2 regions of the Cronobacter malonaticus LMG 23826 genome follow, and region 1 is predicted to be linked to the other one. Evidence: predicted binding sites of a transcription regulator. Region 1 holds the regulator's gene; the other holds the start of a gene.
The links. Region 1 encodes PhoB, which activates phosphate uptake and scavenging genes when phosphate is short. Its sites were predicted from a motif close to CTGTCATAAAACTGNCNNAT; they were not measured.
Positions count from the first base shown of each region.

Region 2: pstS (phosphate ABC transporter substrate-binding protein PstS) is a predicted target of PhoB. The motif match lies at 2,137-2,156, and genes of this name have one in related genera.

Region 1 covers NZ_CP013940.1:3,076,466-3,083,227, forward strand. The annotation lists gene malZ (maltodextrin glucosidase) at 1-127, opposite strand, end outside; gene proY (proline-specific permease ProY) at 296-1,663, opposite strand; gene brnQ (branched-chain amino acid transporter carrier protein BrnQ) at 1,734-3,053, opposite strand; gene phoR (phosphate regulon sensor histidine kinase PhoR) at 3,452-4,765, opposite strand; gene phoB (phosphate response regulator transcription factor PhoB) at 4,788-5,477, opposite strand; gene sbcD (exonuclease subunit SbcD) at 5,676-6,762, shown strand, end outside.
Region 2 covers NZ_CP013940.1:4,121,954-4,128,715, reverse strand. The annotation lists gene pstC (phosphate ABC transporter permease PstC) at 1-870, opposite strand, end outside; gene pstS (phosphate ABC transporter substrate-binding protein PstS) at 1,010-2,050, opposite strand; gene AFK66_RS19305 (hypothetical protein) at 2,249-2,575, shown strand; gene AFK66_RS19300 (hypothetical protein) at 2,620-3,237, opposite strand; gene glmS (glutamine--fructose-6-phosphate transaminase (isomerizing)) at 3,317-5,146, opposite strand; gene glmU (bifunctional UDP-N-acetylglucosamine diphosphorylase/glucosamine-1-phosphate N-acetyltransferase GlmU) at 5,374-6,744, opposite strand.

The sequences.
Region 1 (6,762 bases):
TATCGCGCTCGTAACGCAGCATGACCTTTTCCGGCAGCGCGTCGCCCGCAAGCCAGAGGGTAATGAGTAATTTCTCCCCCTGCCGGTGAATAAAGGGCGCAACGGGGAGATGCCAGGCATTCAACATACAATTTGATCCTTAATCGACAGAAAACAGGCGCATCTTTCCACAGGGGCAACCGCGCGCCTTCCTCATTCTGGATTTAATTGGGGGAGGAGACGGGAGGCGGAGAAACAGAAGTGAGCGTAGAGCGAAAACGACATCCCCGCCAGGCGGCGGGGATGGAAGGGAGCATTATGCGGAAAGTCGGGCGTCGCGGCGGCGTTTAAACACCCAGCCCACCAGCAGCAGCGCAATCCACGCGAAACCGACGTAGAGCGAAATGCGGGTATCGGGGTGATAGCCAATCAGCGCGATGATAAACGCCAGGAAAATCAGGCCGACGATGGTCGTCGCCACGCCGCCCGGCACTTTGAATTTCAGCGCTTTGACTTCATCTGCGCTCAGGCGACGGCGGAACGCCACCTGCGAGAGCAGGATCATTATCCAGACCCAGACGGTCGCAAAGGTCGCGAGTGACGCAATCACCAGGAAGACGTTTTCCGGCATGATGTAGTTGAGGTACACCGCCAGCAGCATCGCGAAGCACATCACCACCACCGTCACCCACGGAATGCCGCGGCGCGAGGTTTTGGCGAACACTTTCGGCGCGCTGCCCTGCTCGGCCATGCCGTGCAGCATACGGCCCACGCCAAACACATCGCTGTTAATTGCCGACAGCGAGGCCGTCAGCACCACGAAATTCAGAATGCCCGCCGCAACGGTGATCCCCATATGCTGGAAGGTGAGCACAAACGGGCTGCCGTTGGTGCCGACTTCACTCCACGGGTAGATGGACATAATCACGAACAGAGTGCCGACGTAGAACACCAGAATACGCAGCGGCACAGAGTTAATGGCGCGCGGAATGGATTTAGCCGGATCTTTCGCTTCACCGGCGGTGATGCCGATAATCTCGATGCCGCCGTAGGCGAACATCACCATTTGCAGCGCCATGACGGTGCCAATCCAGCCGTTCGCGAAGAAGCCGCCGTTACTCCAGAGATTATGGATGCCGGTCGGCTGACCGCCGTTGCCGATACCCCAGACAATGATGCCGATACCGGCCGCGATCATGATGATAATGGTGGCGACTTTAAAGAACGAAAACCAGAACTCCAGCTCGCCGAACACTTTCACGCTCATCAGGTTAATGGCGCAGATGATAAGCACCACGCTCAGTACCCAGACCCAGTGCGGCACCGTCGGGAACCAGACGCCCATATAGATGCCGAACGCGGTAACGTCGGCAATGGCGACAATCAGAATTTCAAAGCAGTAGGTCCAGCCGGTGATATAGCCTGCAAGCGGGCCAAGGTTATCCTGCGCGTAGCGAGAGAATGAGCTCGCCGCCGGGTTGTGCACTGACATCTCGCCGAGCGCGCGCATGATGATATACGCCGCCACGCCGCCGATAATGTAAGCCAGCAGTACGCTCGGGCCGGCCATTTTGATGGCGTCCGCCGAGCCGTAAAACAGGCCGGTGCCAATCGCTGAACCCAGCGCCATAAAGCGGATGTGTCTTGTACTCAATCCGCGCTTGAGCTTGTTCTCGTTTTCCATCTTTCCAGTACCACGTCATACAATAAAAAACCACGGAGCCAGGCCCCGTGGTTCAACAATCAACCGACGATCAGTGAGCGGTGGTTGTCACGCTCCGTCCGGCCGCACGATCCCAGAGCGCCGCCGCCAGCGTAATCGCAACGGTCGGCAGCAGCCAGGCCAGCCCCTGATCCGCCATCGGCAGTTTCTGAGTCCAGGCCGGAAGGATACCGCTTATCGCCGAGGCTTTCACCCCATCAATCAAACCAAACAGCAGACTGACCGCCATCGCCGGGGCGATAACACGGCCCGAATTATGCCACCAGCCGCGGGTGAAGCTCAGCACAACAAGTGCGATACACGGCGGATAGATGGCCGTCAGCACCGGAATGGAGAACTGAATCAGCTGGCTTAAGCCAAGGTTCGACACCACCATCGAGAAGAGACCCAGGATAAACACCAGCGTGCGGTAAGAGAGCGGCAGGTACTGCGCGAAGAACTCGGCGCAGGCGCAGGTCAGGCCGACCGCCGTCACCATACACGCGAGGAAGATCAGCGCCGCCAGCAGGAAGCTACCCGCGCCGCCGAAGGTATGCTGAACATAGGCATGCAGAATCGCCGCGCCGTTAGCGGATTGATCCACCAGCGTCGCGCTGTCAGAACCGAGACGGAACAGCGCCAGGTAGAGCAGCGTCAGGCCGACGCCCGCCATCAGGCCCGCGAAAATGGTGTAGCGCGTCAGCAGGCGAGAATCAGACACGCCGCGTGAACGCGCCGCGTTGACGATAACAATCCCGAACACCATCGCGCCGAGCGTATCCATCGTCAGATAACCATTCACGAAGCCGTTAGAAAACGCCGCTTTCTGATAGGCGTCTGTCGCCACGCTGATATCGCCCGCCGGCCAGACAATCGCCGCCACCGACAGCACCACCAGCGCGATGATTTTCAGCGGGGCCAGGAAGTTGCCCACGGTATCCAGCAGTTTGCCCGGATAGAGCGACACCAGAATCACCAGCGCGAAATAGACCAGGCTGTAGATGAGCAGCGGCAGCGCGCCGTCGCCGGTGAGCGGCGCAATGCCAACTTCAAACGACACGGTCGCGGTGCGCGGCGTCGCGAACAGCGGCCCGACGGCCAGATAACACACCGTCGCCAGCAGAATGCCCGCGACGCGGCCAATCGGATGGCTCAGGCTGTCAACGCCACCGCCGACTTTCGCCAGCGCCACCACGGTCAGCACAGGCAGACCCACGGCGGTAATAAGAAAGCCGATCGCCGCCGTCCAGACATGCGGACCGGCCTGCAAACCAACCATAGGAGGGAAAATGATATTGCCCGCGCCGACGAACAGCGCAAAGGTCATAAACCCCAGTGCGATAATGTCGCGCGATTTTAAACGATGGGTCATAAGATTTACTGCCTGTGGATGTGGTGTTGAAATTGAATAATTTTTTACCGCCAGTCACCTGACGAAAACGCGGCTATTTGCAGAGCTGACAGCGGGATATGCTTCCCGATTACGCTGGCGAAGAATTGTTTTTCGATTTACCAGGTAAAAACAGTCGGTCTGGCAATAGCAGGGGCGCAATTTAAACGCTTATAACGTTTAAAGGCAAGACGGGATCGTAAAACCAGACCTTTATGCCAGATCTAAGTTTCAGGGTAGTGATAAAATCTGAAATCGTAAAAAACCTCCGGCGATTCGCGCGAGCAAAAAAGCGTCAAACGCTGAAAAAAACGTTCAGAGGCGGCGAAAAAATGAATAAGGCCAGCTTATGGCTGGCCCTGGAAAGAAAGGTTGACGAACTAAATGTCAGAAAGCGCTTTAGCGGGCGCGGAGACAATTAATCGCTCCGGCAGGAGGAACGAAAACGTGGTGCCTTTGCCAGGCGTACTTTCAATCTCCAGACGCGCATCGTGGTGCGTCAGCGCATGTTTCACAATCGCAAGCCCCAGCCCACTCCCGCCTGTCTGGCGCGAGCGCGCCTTATCAACACGATAGAACCGCTCGGTGAGGCGCGGAATATGCTCCGCGGCAATCCCTGGCCCGGTGTCCGCCACGCTAAAGCGCGCCCCGTTCGCCACGTGCTCCCAGCGCACGGTGATGTGCGTGCCCTCGGGCGTATGGTTGACCGCGTTATAGACCAGGTTTGAAATCGCGCTGCGCAACTGCTCGTCATTGCCAAGCACTTTGAGCTGCGGATCGACCTCAAACGTAAAAGTATGCTTCTGCTGGCTCAGCGTCTGCGCTTCGCGCTCCACCACCCGCAGCATCATCGGCACGTCGATGGTTTCGTTAAGCTGCATCGCGGGCGCCGCCTCGATTTTCGAGAGCGTGAGTAGCTGTTTCACCAGCCCTTCCATGCGGTAAGTCTGCTCGCGCATAGTGTGTAGCGCTTTTTCCCGCAGCGGCCCTTCGAGCGTCTGCTCGTGCATCATCTCCAGATACCCCTGCAACACGGTGAGCGGCGTGCGCAACTCATGGCTGACGTTGGCGAAGAAGTTGCGCCGCGCGCCTTCGAGCTGGTGCATCTGCGTGACGTCGCGCGCCACCATTAACAGTTGATCTTCGCTGTACGGCATGACGCGAAACTCAAGATGACGCCCGTTGTTAAGCACCAGATGCAATGGCCGGTTGAACTCCTTGCCGCGCAGATAGCTGGTGAATTCCGGGTAGCGCAGCAGGTTTAAGATGTTCTGGCCGTTATCGTCCGGCCAGCGCAGGCCGAGAAGCTGTTGCGCAAGGCCGTTACACCAGAAGATGACGCCCTCTTCCGTGGTCAGCACCACGGCGTCCGGCAGGGATTCCGCGCCGCTGCGAAAGCGTTTGATAAGATTACCTAGTTCGCGGCGGCGTTTTTTATTGCGCAACTGCATCTGGTGCAGGCCGTAGAGCAGCGGCTCCCAGCTCCCGCTGCCGGGCGGCGGCGTCATGCTGCGATCCACCCACAGCCACCAGGAGAGTCGCAGCAGATTCCAGAAATGCCAGATAAGCAATCCGGTCACCGCCGCCAGTAAAAACCATGCCAGATAGCCGAATATCGCCCCGAGCACCAGCGCCGGGATACAGCAGAGCAACAGCTCCAGCACCAGTCTTTTCCATGACAGCCGTTCCAGCACGCGTCACACTCCTGTTTTGGGTTTAAAAACGGGTTGAGAACCGATAACCCGTACCGCGCACCGTCTGAACCATTCTGTCATGACCACTCTGCTCCAGCGCCTTACGCAGGCGGCGGATATGCACATCCACGGTGCGATCTTCCACATACACATTGGTGCCCCAGACGTTATTCAGCAGCTGTTCGCGGCTATAAACGCGCTCCGGGTGCGTCATAAAGAAGTGTAACAGCTTGAATTCGGTCGGCCCCATATCGAGGGGGTTTTCGCCGGTCATCACGCGGTGCGATGACGGATCGAGGCTTAAGCCCTGCATTTCGATAACTTCATCAACGGCCATTGGCGAGATACGACGCATGACCGCTTTAATACGCGCCACCAGCTCTTTCGGGGAGAACGGTTTGGTAATGTAATCGTCAGCCCCGGTCTCCAGGCCACGCACGCGATCTTCTTCTTCGCCGCGCGCGGTCAGCATCACCACAGGGATCTCACGGGTCAGCGCTTCGCGTTTGATATGTTTAATAAACTGGATCCCCGATCCGCCGGGCAGCATCCAGTCCAGCAGAATCAGATCGGGCCACGGCTCATTGAGTTGATTCACCGCACTGTCATAATCTTCCGCTTCCACCGGCTGGAAGCCGTTTTGTTCCAGTACGAAACACACCATCTCGCGGATAGGTGCTTCATCTTCAACGACCAGAATACGTCTCGCCATGATTCGCCCTGTTAAATAAAGTAAACAGTATGTTATGCGGCGCCATTATGCGTCAGATTTATGACAGATTTATGAAAAAGATGACCGTAAGATGACCTGTCAGCGCAGGCGGTTAAACCCGGCGGCGCGACGAAACAGGACACCCGCCGTACTGGATGTTTATAATCCCCTTCTCGCTTTTTCGCCACAGGGCATCCCATGCGTATTCTGCATACCTCAGACTGGCATCTTGGTCAAAATTTTTACGCCAAAAGCCGCGCCGCCGAACATGAAGCCTTTCTCGACTGGCTGCTGGAGGCAGCGGTTGCGCATCAGGTAGATGCGATTATCGTCGCGGGCGACATCTTCGATACCGGCGCGCCGCCAAGCTATGCGCGTGAGCTCTATAACCGCTTTGTGGTCAAACTCCAGGCGGCGAACTGCCCGCTTATCGTGCTCGGCGGCAACCACGATTCGGTGGCGACGCTCAATGAATCCCGCGAACTGCTGGCCTGCCTCAATACCCACGTTATCGCCAGCGCGCAGCTTACGCCAGAAACGCAGGCCACGCTTTTATACCGCCGCGACGGCGAACCTGGCGCGGTGCTCTGTCCGGTGCCGTTTTTGCGCCCGCGCGACGTGCTGCGAAGCCTTGGCGGGCAGTCGGGCCGTGAAAAGCAGCAGCAACTGCTGGAGGCCATCAGCCTGCACTATCAACAGAGCTATGAGGCCGCCTGCCAGCTTCGCGGCGAGCGTAACCTGCCGATTATCGCGACCGGCCATCTGACCACCGTTGGCGTAACCAAAAGTGACGCGGTACGCGACATTTATATAGGCACGCTCGACGCCTTCCCCGCAGACCGCTTTCCCCCCGCCGATTACATTGCGCTCGGGCATATTCACCGCGCCCAGAAAGTGGCGGGCTGCGAGCATATCCGCTACAGCGGCTCGCCGATTGCGCTGAGCTTTGATGAAACCGGCAAAGAGAAAAGCGTTTATCTGGTGGAGTTTGCCGATGGCAAACTGCGCGACGTCACGGCCCTGCCGGTGCCGGTCAGCCAGCCGCTGGCGGTGCTGAAAGGCAGCCTGGAGTCCATTACCGCGCAGCTCGAACAGTGGCGCGACGCGCCGGACGAGCCGAAAGTCTGGCTCGATATCGAAATCGACACCGCTGAATTTCTGCATGATATGCACCGCCAGATAAGCGTGCTCACCGAAAGCCTGCCGGTGGAGGTCGTTCTGCTGCGCCGCAGCCGCGAAATGCGCGCGCGCGCGCTCGGCACGCTCAGCACCGAAACGCTTAGCG
Region 2 (6,762 bases), 1.0 Mb from region 1:
CAGCTCCATCAGCGCCGCCACATGTAGCCCGGATTCCGCTTCGGCGAACTCATTCGCCAGCGCCGAGGTGATGCTGTTGCCCGGCATGTAGAGCGACGGGCTGTCGAGCTGGTAGGTGTTGCCGATGATAAAGGTCACCGCCATGGTTTCGCCGAGCGCGCGGCCAAGACCGAGCATGACGCCGCCAATCACCCCATTTTTGGTGAACGGAAGGACGATACGCCAGATAACTTCCCAGGTGGTGCAGCCGATACCGTAAGCCGACTCTTTCATCATCACCGGGGTTTGTTCGAACACATCACGCATAACCGCGGCGATGTACGGAATGATCATGATGGCGAGAATGACGCCCGCCGCCAGGATGCCGATACCGAACGCCGGGCCTGAAAAGAGCGCGCCGATAAACGGGATCGCAGAAAGAACGTTGCCGACCGGCTCCTGGAAATAGGTCGCGAACAGCGGGGCGAAGATAAACAGCCCCCACATGCCATACACAATACTCGGGATAGCCGCCAGCAGTTCAATAGCGATACCCAGCGGGCGCTTCAGCCAGCCAGGCGCCAGCTCCGTCAGGAACAGCGCGATGCCAAAGCTTACGGGAACCGCTATCAGCAACGCGATAAACGAGGTCACAAGCGTGCCGTAAATCGGCACCAGCCCGCCGTAGATATCATTAGGGGCATCCCACTCTTTGGTCCAGAGGAAGGAAAAACCAAATTTCTGGATGCTTGGCCAGGAGGAGAAGATAAGGGAGACGATAATGCCGCCCAGCAGCAATAGCACAATCAGCGCAGCCAGACGAACCAGCGCGCTGAAAATCATATCGCCCTTTTTACCGGGGGGGTTAAATACAGGCTTGGTGGCAGCCATATTTCACTCTTCAGTTAAACTCTGTTTTGAATGATGCCCGGCAGCGTGATGCGTACCGGGCCTACAAAAAACAGCATGTTACCGGATTTTTGTAGGGCGGATAAGCGAAGCGCCATCCGCCATCATCGGTAAATCTCGATCAATACAGCGCTTTGCCGCTGCTGTCTTTAACGTTGGTCTTCCATGCGGCGCGAACCTGCTCAACCACGCTGTCCGGCAGAGAGGCGTAATCCAGGTCATTCGCCTGTTTCGCGCCTGACTTGTAGGCCCAGTCGAAGAACTTCAGCACTTCGGCGCCCTGCTCAGGTTTCTTCTGCTCTTTGTGAACCAGAATGAAGGTGGTGGAGGTGATGGGCCACGCGTCGTCGCCTTTCTGGTTGGTCAGATCCTGCGCGAAGGATTTGCTCCAGTCAGCGCCTTTGGCGGCGTTGGCGAAGCTCTCTTCGGTCGGCGCGACCGGTTTGCCGTCAGCGGAAACCAGTTTGGTGTAGGTCAGGTTGTTCTGCTTGGCGTACGCGTACTCCACGTAACCGATAGAACCCGGCAGACGCTGTACGAACGCGGCGATACCGTCGTTGCCTTTACCACCGAGACCGGTCGGCCAGTTAACGGTAGAGCCAGAGCCGATTTTGGATTTCCACTCGTCGTTCACTTTCGCGAGATAGCTGGTGAAGACGAAGGACGTACCGGAACCGTCAGCGCGGCGCACCACGGCGATATTCTGAGAAGGCAGTTTTTTGCCCGGGTTCAGTTTGGCGATCGCCTCGTCATCCCACTTCTTGATTTTGCCAAGGTAGATGTCGCCGAGGGTTTTGCCATCCAGCACCAGCTCGCCAGACTTGAAGCCCGGCAGGTTAACCGCCAGCACCACGCCGCCGATCACGGTCGGGAACTGGAAAAGACCTTCTTGCTGTAATTTTTCGTCAGAAAGCGGCGCGTCAGAAGCACCAAAATCAACCGTGTTAGCAATGATTTGTTTAACGCCACCGGAGGAGCCGATACCCTGGTAGTTTACCTTGTTACCCGTTTCTTTCTGGTAGGTATCCGCCCATTTGGCATACACCGGCGCCGGGAATGTTGCGCCCGCGCCAGTCAGACTTGCTGCCGCGAAAGCGGAAAAAGCGCTCAGAGATAAGGTCGCGGCGACAACAGTTGCGACGGTGGTACGCATAACTTTCATAATGTCTCCTGCTGGTGTTCGTAATTTATTGTTTCGTGGCTACGGTGAGCAAAGTAGGACAGTTTGGTGACAGATAAATGTACGAATTATGACAGTTTTATGACAATGAAAAAGATGCAGAAATGTCTTACTTAACTTTCTGAATAATAATGCTTTTATAATTCCGCAACCCGCCCGTCATTTATAAGGATAGCCGTAATGATAAAAAAAATGTCACTTTTCGCCGCTGCATCAATACTTACTTTTTCATCAATAAGTTATGCCGCGCCGGTTCAACTGGATGACCACAGTACCCGTATTCACGGCGCGCCGGTGACGATATTCACCAGCGATGGCGTCGTGGCACCGTCTAATGTCGATATCTCAGATGTGGAAAAGGCGGTTGAGGCGTATAAGCGCAAAGAGCAAAACCGCTATTCGGACGACAGAAAAGATAGCGATCTGGAAAATCGCGTGCGGGCGCTGGAGCAGGAAAATGACAAACTGTCCCGTGAGCTGGATGATTTAAAACGCAAGATTAAATAAGCGATGCGCTCCCTGTATAGCGACAGGCAGGGAGCTTACTCATTTTATCGGTCAGGCTCATCGCGGTGTTTTGCCCGTTTTAAGGCGCGTTTTTCCGACGGTCGCTGAAGGGCTTTAGTATGAGCGCGTCGCATTTTATTCGCGAGACACCAGCGAACCAGCCTGAACATCTCCTCACTGTTCATCATTCGCCAGGCGGCCCACACCAGCAGCGCGCCTGCGCTCCAGCAGAGCCAGAACACACCGGAAAGCGGACACAGGATCAATCCGGCAGCCAGCGTTACCAGGCTTAACGCCGCATGGAAAAACGCGCTGTAGAGAAACAGCTGCAAACCGCGGTGCTGCCCTTTTTCTATCATCAACATCACGAGTATCAGCAATACCAGCCAGATAGCCCCTGCAAGTATCCACAGCACAGAAAAAGCGGGCCGCAGCGCGGCGAGATTGAGGACGGCACTTAACACCATGGCATAGACGCACCCCACCGGCACTCGCCAGAAACGGCGCGAGCCGATGATGCGGACATCGGGCAGATCGTGGCGCTCGGCCATTCTAAGTTTGAGCTTATGCAGCCTGCGGTGGGCGATATCGTCATCCACCTCTGCGCTGTAGGTGATGAGCTGATAAAACCGCGTACCGGCGAGCAAGCGCTTTAGCGACATAACATCCCTTTCCGTGACGTTAAAAAAAAGAGGCTGCCTTCCGGCAACCTCTTCAGAGCATAACACGCGCGAGAGCGCGTTATTCCACCGTAACGGATTTCGCCAGGTTACGCGGCTGGTCAACGTCGGTGCCTTTAATCAGCGCGACGTGATAGGCCAGCAGTTGCAGCGGAACCGTGTAGAAGATCGGCGCGATAACTTCTTCAACATGCGGCATCGGGATGATGTTCATGTTGTCGCTGCTGCTGAAACCAGCATCCTGATCGGCGAAGACATACAGCACGCCGCCACGAGCGCGGACTTCTTCGATGTTGGACTTCAGTTTTTCCAGCAGTTCGTTGTTCGGCGCCACCACGATAACCGGCATATCGGCGTCAATGAGCGCCAGCGGGCCGTGCTTAAGCTCGCCCGCCGCATAGGCTTCGGCGTGAATGTAGGAGATCTCTTTAAGCTTCAGCGCGCCTTCAAGCGCGATCGGGTACTGATCGCCGCGACCCAGGAACAGCGCGTGGTGCTTGTCGGAGAAGTCTTCCGCCAGCGCCTCGATGCGTTTGTCCTGAGAGAGCATCTGCTCGATACGGCTCGGCAGCGCCTGCAGGCCGTGAACGATATCGTGTTCAACGGCGGCATCCACGCCTTTCAGACGGCCCAGTTTCGCCACCAGCATCAGCAGAACGGTTAACTGGGTGGTGAACGCTTTGGTGGACGCCACGCCGATTTCCGTGCCGGCTTTGGTCATCAGCGCCAGCGATGACTCACGCACCAGCGATGAGCCAGGTACGTTACAGATGGCCAGCGAACCGAGATAGCCCAGCTCTTTGGACAGACGCAGCGCCGCGAGGGTGTCTGCGGTTTCGCCGGACTGCGACAGCGTGATCATCAGGCTGTTGCGGCGCACGGCGGATTTGCGATAGCGGAATTCCGAGGCGATTTCGACATCGCACGGCACGCCTGCCAGCGCTTCAAACCAGTATCGGGAAACCATACCGGAGTTGTACGAGGTGCCACACGCGACAATCTGAATATGCTCAACTTTTGAGAGCAGTTCGTCGGCGTTCGGGCCAAGTTCGCTTAAATCCACCTCGCCGTGGCTGATGCGCCCGGCCAGCGTGTTTTTAATTGCGTTCGGCTGCTCGTAGATCTCTTTTTGCATGTAGTGGCGGTAGATGCCTTTATCGCCGGCGTCATACTGCACGTTAGATTCGATTTCCGGGCGGGAGACGCTTTCGCCCTGGGTGTTGAAAATCGCAACGGAGCGGCGGGTCACTTCAGCGATATCGCCCTCTTCGAGGAAGATAAAGCGGCGGGTCACTGGCAGCAGCGCCAGCTGATCGGAGGCGATAAAGTTTTCGCCCACGCCGAGACCAATCACCAGCGGGCTGCCGGAACGGGCCGCCAGCAGAACGCTCGGATCGCGGTTATCCATGATGACGGTGCCGTAAGCGCCGCGCAGCTGAGGAATGGCGCGCAGCACCGCCTCACGCAGCGTGCCGCCTTGCTCCAGCTCCCAGTGCACCAGATGCGCGATCACTTCGGTGTCGGTTTCGGTGACGAATTCATAGCCGCGCGTTTTCAGCAGTTCGCGCAGCGGTTCGTGGTTTTCGATAATGCCGTTATGCACCACCACAATATGCCCGGAGACATGCGGGTGCGCGTTGCCTTCTGACGGTTCGCCGTGGGTCGCCCAGCGGGTGTGCGCGATACCGGTGCCGCCGTGCAGCGGATGTTCTTCCGCCGCCTGAACCAGCATCTGTACTTTGCCCAGACGACGCAGACGAGTCATATGCCCCGCGCTGTCCACGACCGCGAGACCGGCGGAGTCATAGCCGCGGTACTCCAGACGACGTAAGCCTTCGAGAAGGATTTCAGCAATATCACGTTGCGCTACAGCGCCAACAATTCCACACATAATTAATTTCCTGACAATGGCATTTCGCCATGCGTTGTCGCCGACCTGTATTTGCCCGTTTTCCGGGCTCCCCGAGCCTTGTAGAGAGTGGGGTTATCGTTTTAGCACTGCCTGTGGGCGGAAGATTATGTTATCCCCTCATCCCGTGCCTGCCGCAGGGCATGACTGCTCTGCGATCGACAAAAACGTATGGCGGGCAGGTACAGCACGCCCGCCATCAATATGACTTATTTTTTCTTCACCGGGCGACGCCAGCCCTGCTTATGTACCTGCGGTACGCGGGTGAGCACCAGCTCATTTTCAGCGATGTCGCGCGTCACGGTGGTACCTGCGGCGATGGTCGCGCCTTTCGCTACCGTCACCGGTGCCACCAGTTGGGTGTCGGAGCCGACAAACACATCATCGCCAATAATGGTTTTGTGCTTATTAGCGCCATCATAGTTGCAGGTAATGGTACCTGCGCCGATGTTAACGTTATCGCCAATTTCCGCGTCGCCGAGGTAGGTCAGGTGACCCGCTTTCGAGCCTTTCCCCAGACGCGCTTTTTTCATCTCGACGAAGTTGCCGACATGCGCGCCTTCGAGAAGCTCCGCGCCCGGACGCAGACGCGCGAACGGCCCGATAGTGCAGGCGGTATCCAGACGGGCGTCTTCCACCACGCTGTAAGGGCTGATTTCGCAGTCGTCGCCGATAACGCTGTTTTTAATCACGCAGCCCGCGCCGATTTTCACGCGATTACCCAGCACTACGTCGCCTTCAATAATGACGTTAGCGTCAATTTCGACATCGCGCCCGTGTTGCAGCGTGCCGCGCAGATCAAAGCGCGCCGGGTCACGCAGCATGACGCCCGCCAGCAGCAGTTTTTCTGCCTGCTCGGCCTGATAAACACGCTCAAGACGCGCCAGTTGCAGACGGTTGTTCACGCCTTCCACTTCGCTTAAACGCTGCGGATGCACGGCAGCAATCTCGCGGCCTTCGCTCCAGGCCATCGCGATGATATCGGTGATGTAGTATTCACCCTGCGCATTGTTGTTATCGAGCTTCGCCAGCCAGCGTTTCAGATCCGCGCCGTTGGCGACCAGAATGCCGGTGTTGATTTCGTTAATCTGGCGCTGCTCATCGCTGGCGTCTTTATGCTCAACGATACCGGAGACTTTGCCATTCTCACGGGTAATGCGGCCATAGCCGGTCGGGTCGTCGAGCTTCACGGTTAACAGCCCAATGCCGCCCTGCGGCTTCGCCGCGCAGAGCTGTTGCAGGGTGTCAACGGAGATCAGCGGTACGTCGCCGTAAAGCATCAGTACATCTTCATCGTCGCTAAAGAACGGCGCCGCCTGCTGCATCGCATGGCCGGTACCGAGCTGCTCGGCCTGTAATACCCAGTTGAGCGAGGCGTCTTTGAGGGTGCTTTGCAGCAGATCGCCGCCATGACCATAAACCAGATGAATGTGCTGCGCGCCGACATGTTTGGCGGCGTCAATCACGTGCTGCACCATTGGCTTCCCGGCCAGGGTGTGCAGCACTTTTGGAAGATCGGAGTACATGCGCGTGCCTTTACCAGCGGCAAGGATCACAACGCTCATAGCATGGCTAGACATAGTTGTCCTGTCTTATGA